DNA from 2 places in the Xanthobacter sp. DMC12 genome. Region 1 is predicted to be linked to the other one. Evidence: riboswitches for the same ligand, from Rfam matches in the RefSeq annotation. Region 1 holds a riboswitch; the other holds the start of a gene.
What was found. A riboswitch is a leader RNA that binds a small molecule or an ion and turns the genes downstream of it on or off. The one in region 1 is predicted to bind thiamine pyrophosphate.
Positions count from the first base shown of each region.

Region 2: linked by a shared signal. The riboswitch ahead of thiC (phosphomethylpyrimidine synthase ThiC) and the one ahead of thiO (glycine oxidase ThiO) in region 1 are both predicted to bind thiamine pyrophosphate.

Region 1 is NZ_JBQUYZ010000001.1:1,687,034-1,690,351, forward strand. It holds gene ACT535_RS07750 (aspartate-semialdehyde dehydrogenase) at 1-494, shown strand, start outside; gene ACT535_RS07755 (DMT family transporter) at 557-1,444, opposite strand; gene ACT535_RS07760 (Trm112 family protein) at 1,640-1,852, shown strand; TPP riboswitch at 1,913-2,012, shown strand; gene thiO (glycine oxidase ThiO) at 2,001-3,206, shown strand; gene thiS (sulfur carrier protein ThiS) at 3,212-3,318, shown strand, end outside.
Region 2 is NZ_JBQUYZ010000006.1:275,024-278,341, forward strand. It holds gene ACT535_RS21315 (hypothetical protein) at 1-195, shown strand, start outside; gene bioB (biotin synthase BioB) at 247-1,224, opposite strand; TPP riboswitch at 1,374-1,505, shown strand; gene thiC (phosphomethylpyrimidine synthase ThiC) at 1,589-3,318, shown strand, end outside.

The sequences.
Region 1 (3,318 bases):
ATCCGGTGGAGCCGAAGAAGTTCCCGAAGCGCATCGCCTTCAATCTCATCCCGCAGATCGACGTCTTCATGGACGACGGTTTCACCAAGGAAGAGTGGAAGATGGTGGCCGAGACCAAGAAGATTCTCGACCCCAAGATCAAGCTCACGGCCACCTGCGTCCGCGTGCCGGTCTTCATCTCCCACTCCGAGGCGGTGAACGTGGAGTTCGAGAAGGAGCTTTCGGCCGACGACGCGCGCAAGATCCTGCGCGAGGCACCGGGCATTCTGGTCATCGACACCCGTGAGCCGGGCGGCTACGCCACCCCCCATGAGGCCGCCGGCGAGGACGCGACCTACATCTCGCGCCTGCGCGACGACCCGACCGTGGACAACGGCATCGCCTTCTGGTGCGTGTCGGACAATCTGCGCAAGGGCGCCGCGCTGAACGCGGTGCAGATCGCCGAGGTTCTGGTGAACCGCAAGCTCATCACCGCCCGTTCCAAGGCGGCCTGAGCCTTCCGGCATTCTGGAAACTGACGAACGGCCCGCCTCGGCGGGCCGTTTGCTTTTGGGGATCAGCGCGGACGGGAGCGGGTCCGCTGCGCCACCGCGACCACCAGCGCCACGCCCGCAGCGAAGGCAACGGTCTCCGCGTCCGGTACCTCGCCGTTGATGGGCCAGGCGAGTCCCACCGTCACGAAGGTCTGCAGAAGCTGCATTTGTCCCACACGGGCGATGCCGCCCATGGCAAGCCCGGCATTCCAGAAGAAGAAGCCGATGAGCTGGCTGAAGAGGCCGAGATAGGCGAGCGCCGCCCAGGAGGCGCCTGCCACGGCGCCCGCCCCACCCCACGGAAAGGTGAGGAGCGCGAGAGGCAAAGTCACCGGCAGGCAGAGGATCAGCATGAAGGCGATCACCTCCCACCCGGACATCGTACGGGCGAGGCCGCCGGACACGGCATAGCCGATGGCGCAGGCGATGACGCCCAGGAACAGCAGGCTGTCGCCCATCCCCAGCGCGCCGCCCGCGCCGTTGCGCAAGGCGAAGGCCACCACCAGCCCGGCGCCCACCGCGCTCGCCGCGAACAGGCCGAGGCCCGGCCGCTCCCCGGCCAGCAGCATGGCGGCGATCGCCGTACACAGGGGCAGAAGGCCGAGGACGATGCCGCCATGGGCCGCCGGCACCGTCTGGGTGGCCACGCCGATGGCCAGCGGGAACACGAAGATCAGGCAGGCGGAGGAGACGGCGAGGCGCCACAGCACCGCGCGTTGGCCGAATGGCCACGGCCGGCGCATCGCCAGCACCAGCCCAAGCGCCGCGAAGCCGGCAAGGGCGGCCCGGCCGAAGCTGATGAACCAGGGGCTGAAATCGTGCAGCGCGAAGCGGGTGAGCGGCAGCGTCGCGCCGAACATCACGACCGCGACAAAGCCGAGAAGAAGCCCGAGGGCCAGACGTCGATCCATTTGGCTCCCGGGGCCACGGTTTCAAGGCCGCTTCATTAGGGGCTGCACCGGCGAAAAGACAGCGAAACCGCGTGATATGCCCATCAACGCCCGTGATGGCGCGAAAATCACAGGTGAAAGGCCATCCCGCCGCCGCTATGGTGACGCGCCGCGGAACCCTTGCCCTCGAAACGCGCGGCACCAAAGAGCGAGAACATGATCCAGTCCCAGCGTCCCGGCCACGACGTCGACCCCAAGCTGCTCGAAATCCTGGTCTGTCCCCTCACCAAGGGGCCGCTGGAATATGATCGCGAGCGCCAGGAGTTGGTCTCCCGTGCCGCCCGCCTCGCCTATCCGATCCGCGACGGCATCCCGATCATGCTCGCCGACGAGGCGCGCCAGCTGGACGAGAGCGAACTCAACCGCTGAGGTCCGCCGCGTCCCACGCGCCCGCCTCTTGCAGTTCTGCGGCCAGCATGAGTAAATAACAGATACGGCCTGGGGTGCCGCGCATCATGCGCGGCTGAGATCACACCCATCGAACCTGTCTGGATCATGCCAGCGTAGGGAGATGCCGATGAGCGAGAGCTTGTCGCAGTTTGTTTCCGCACCTTCATCGCAAGCCGGCTCGGGACCGGCGGGCAAGGTAAAACCGCGTGTCGCCATCGTCGGTGGCGGCGTCATCGGCCTCGCCCTCGCCTGGCGCCTTGCCGAGGCCGGTTGTCCGGTGGATCTGTTCGACGCTGGCGAGACCGGGCAAGGCGCGAGCCGCGCCGCCGCCGGCATGCTCGCCGCCTGCGCCGAGGCAGAGCCCGGCGAGGAGGGCCTGCTCGCCCTCAACCGCGCCAGCCAGACCCTGTGGCCCGCATTCGCCGCGGAGCTGGAGCGCGCCTCCGGCGAAACCGTGGACCTGCGCACCGAGGGCACGATCACCATTGCCCTCACGGCGGACGACCTCGCCAAGCTGCGCCATCTTTACGCCTTCCAGCAGGGGCTGGGCCTGCCCGTCCAGTGGCTCACCGCCGCAGAAGTGCGCCGGCGCGAGCCCTATCTCGCGCCGCGCCTCGCCGGCGGCGTGCTCAGTCCCGAGGATCATCAGGTGGACAACCGCAAGGTTGCCGCCGCGCTGAAGATTGCCGCGCTCAAGGCCGGCGCGAGGCTGCATGAACGCACCCCGGTCAGCCGGGTGGAAACCGCCGGCGGTCGCGCCACAGGCGTGGTCACGGGCGAGACGCACCATGCCGCCGACGTGGTGGTGCTCGCTGCCGGCGCCTGGAGCCGGGGCGTGGACATCACCCCGGCGACGCCGCTGCCCGTGCGCCCCATCAAGGGGCAGATGCTGTCGCTGCGCATGGACCCTGCCGCGCCCATCCTCTCCCACGTCCTGTGGGCGCCGGGCTCCTATCTCGTGCCGCGGCGCGACGGGCGGCTGATCCTCGGCGCAACCACCGAGGAGAAGGGGTTCGACACGGACCTCACGGCCGGCGGCCAGCTTGCCTTGCTCACCCACGCGTGGCGGGCGCTGCCGACGTTGGAAGAGCTGAGCATCGTCGAACAATGGGTCGGCTTCCGCCCCGGCAGCCGGGACGACGCGCCCATCCTCGGCCCGAGCCCGGAGGTGGACGGCCTCGTCTACGCCACCGGCCATCACCGCAACGGCATCCTCCTCCTGCCCGTGACGACGCAGGTGATCGCCGACCACATCCTCACCGGCACCATCGCGGATGTGGCCGTGCCCTTCGGCGCGGAGCGCTTCGGCCCGCCGCGCGCGGCGGCGGAGTGAGCGCCATGGTCGATTTGAAGGTGAACGGCGCCGCGGAGGCGCATCCCGTCGCTACCGTGGCGGACCTGCTCCTTGCCAAGGGCCTCGAGCCGGAGCGCAAGGGCATCGCCGT
Region 2 (3,318 bases), on a different contig from region 1:
GAGGACTTCCGCAACGAGGCCGCCTGGGAGGCGGGGTCGAGCCGTGAGGAGCACGCCGCCAGCGACGCCCTCACCCGGCTCGATGAAGTGCTGCGCCAGATCAAGGGCAAGGACGAGCGGTCTGGCAAGGACGAGCGGACCCAGTCGCGCGGTCACGAACGGGCGCGCCTGCACCACGCCGAACTGGCTGCGTGAGAGAAAACGCCCCTCTCCCGCACGGGGAGAGGGAGCCTTCCTGATCCCCGCCTAGCAGCGCTCGCAGGCGCCGCCGATGGCCTCGAACAGCGCGGCATCCGCGCCGAGGCCGGCATTGGGTGTGGTGAGCAGCGTATCCCCGTAGAACACCGAATTCGCCCCCGCGAGGAAGCACAGAATCTGCGCCTCGCGGCTGAGCGCCGCCCGACCGGCCGAAAGCCGCACCCGCGAGGCGGGCATGACGAGGCGGGCGGTGGCGACCATGCGCACGATCTCCAGCGGGTCCACCGGCGGGCGGTCGGCCAGCGGCGTGCCCTCCACCGCCACCAGCGCATTCACCGGCACGCTCTCGGGGTGGGGATCGAACCCCGCCAGCACCTGCAGCATCGCGCCCCGGTCACGCATCGTCTCGCCCATGCCGATGATGCCGCCAGAGCACAGTTCGATGCCCGCAGCGCGGACGCTCGTGAGCGTGTCGATGCGGTCCGCATAGGTGCGGGTGGTGACGATCTCGCCGTAGAAGTCCGGCCCCGTATCGAGATTGTGATTGTAGGCGGTGAGTCCCGCCTCGGCGAGGCGCTGGGCCTGATGCGGCTCCAGCATGCCGAGGGTGACGCAGGCTTCCATGCCGAGGCCGCGCACCCCGCGCACCATGTCCAGCACGGCGTCGAACTCGCGCCCTTCCTTCACCCGCCGCCACGCCGCGCCCATGCAGAAACGCTCGGCGCCGTTGGCCTGCGCCTGCGCGGCGAGGGCGATGACGGAGGCGGGATCGAGGAACTTCTCCCGCGTCAGGTCCACCTCGGCATGGCGGGCGGACTGGGAGCAATAGGCGCAATCCTCCGGGCAGCCGCCGGTCTTGATGGAGAGCAGGCTCGCGCGCTGCACCTCGTTGGGGTCGTGGTTGGCGCGGTGGACGGCATTGGCCCGGCCGACCAGCTCCAGCAGGGGCAGGTCCATGAGCGCCGCGATCTCGTCAACGGTCCAGTCGTGGCGGATCGTGCCATCCTCAGCCAAGCCCGTGCCCATGCGCGCATGCTCCTTCGCAAAGTTATTCGGCTGGTTTAGTCGGCCTGGCGCCGGGTTCCAATACCGTCGATCTTCCCAATTGGGTGACTTGACCTATGCGTTCGCTGCAGTGCAGCGTTGACATTGGGCTTTCGTATACATCACAGTGTCATCGTTCCAAGGGGGGCCCCGGAAGGGGCTGAGATATCGCAAGTTCGCGGGAGATCCTTCCGCGGCGCCGCGATGACCCTTCGAACCTGATCCGGGTCATACCGGCGAAGGGATCGGAACTTGTGCTCCCCCGGCGCTCAGCGTCGACCCGCACCCGTCTCCTAGCTCTACACCCCGGTTCTCGTTGAAAGCGCAAGCTGAACGGAGATCCGCAATGCTGGACGAAGCCTCGACGTCCTCCCTGAAAGTCACCACCGGGCCGCTGCCCCATTCGCGCAAGGTGTTCGTCTCCGCCACCCGGCCGGACGTGCGCGTCGCCATGCGCGAGATTTCGCTCACCGACCCGTCCGAGATGCCGGTGAAGGTGTACGACACCTCCGGCCCCTATACCGATCCGCAGGCCGTCATCGACCTCACCAAGGGCCTGCCGCAGCTGCGCGCCCAGTGGATTCGCGAGCGCGGCGACGTGGAAGAGGTGGACGGCCGGGCCTTCAAGCCCGAGGACGACGGCCTGAAGGCCGGCCAGTCCTCCACCCTGCCGCAGTTCGATCTCTCCGGCCGGAAGCCTTTGCGCGCCAAGCCGGGCAAGCGCCCGACGCAGATGGCCTATGCCCGCGCCGGCATCATCACGCCCGAGATGGAATATGTCGCCGCCCGCGAAAACCTCGCCAAGGTGAACGGCGGCGCCCACCCGCACCATCAGGCCATGGGCCTCGGCGCGGCCATCCCCGCTGAGATCACGCCGGAATTCGTGCGGCAGGAAGTGGCGCGCGGCCGCGCCATCATCCCCAACAACATCAACCACCCCGAAACCGAGCCGATGGCCATCGGCCGGAACTTCCTCGTGAAGATCAACGCCAACATCGGCAATTCGGCCGTGACCTCGGGCGTGGCGGAAGAGGTGGACAAGCTGGTGTGGGCCACCCGCTGGGGCGCCGACACGGTGATGGACCTGTCCACGGGCAAGAACATCCACACCATCCGCGAATGGATCATGCGCAACTCGCCGGTGCCCATCGGCACCGTGCCGCTGTATCAGGCGCTGGAGAAGGTGAACGGCGTCGCCGAGGACCTCACCTGGGAGGTGTTCCGCGACACGGTGATCGAGCAGTGCGAGCAGGGCGTGGACTACATGACGGTGCACGCCGGCGTGCGCCTGCCCTTCGTGCCGCTCACCGCCAACCGCGTCACCGGCATCGTCTCGCGCGGCGGCTCGATCATGGCCAAGTGGTGCCTCGCGCATCACAAGGAGAGCTTCCTCTACGAGCATTTCGAGGAGCTGTGCGAGATCCTCGCCCAGTATGACGTCTCCTTCTCCCTCGGCGACGGCCTGCGCCCCGGCTCCATCGCGGACGCCAACGACGCCGCGCAGTTCGCCGAGCTGGAGACGCTGGGCCAGCTCACCGAGATCGCCTGGAAGTATGATTGCCAGGTGATGATCGAGGGCCCCGGCCACGTGCCGCTCCACCTCATCCGCGAGAATGTGGAGAAGCAGCTCAAGGTCTGCCACGAGGCGCCGTTCTACACCCTCGGCCCGCTGGTGACGGACATCTCCCCCGGCTACGACCACATCTCCTCCGCCATCGGCGCGGCGATGATCGGCTGGTTCGGCACGGCGATGCTCTGCTACGTCACGCCGAAGGAGCATCTCGGGCTGCCCGACCGCGACGACGTGAAGGCCGGCGTCATCTCCTACAAGATCGCCGCCCACGCCGCCGATCTCGCCAAGGGCCACCCGGCCGCGCGCATCCGCGACGATGCGCTCTCCCGGGCCCGCTTCACCTTCCGCTGGCGCGACCAGTTCGCGCTCTCGCTCGATCCGGAGACGGCCGAGCGCTTCCACGACGAGACGCTCCCCGCCGAGGGGGCCAAGGTGGCGCACTTCTGCTCCATGTGCGGGCCGAAGTTCTGCTCCATGAAGATCTCGCAGGAGCTGAAGCTGGA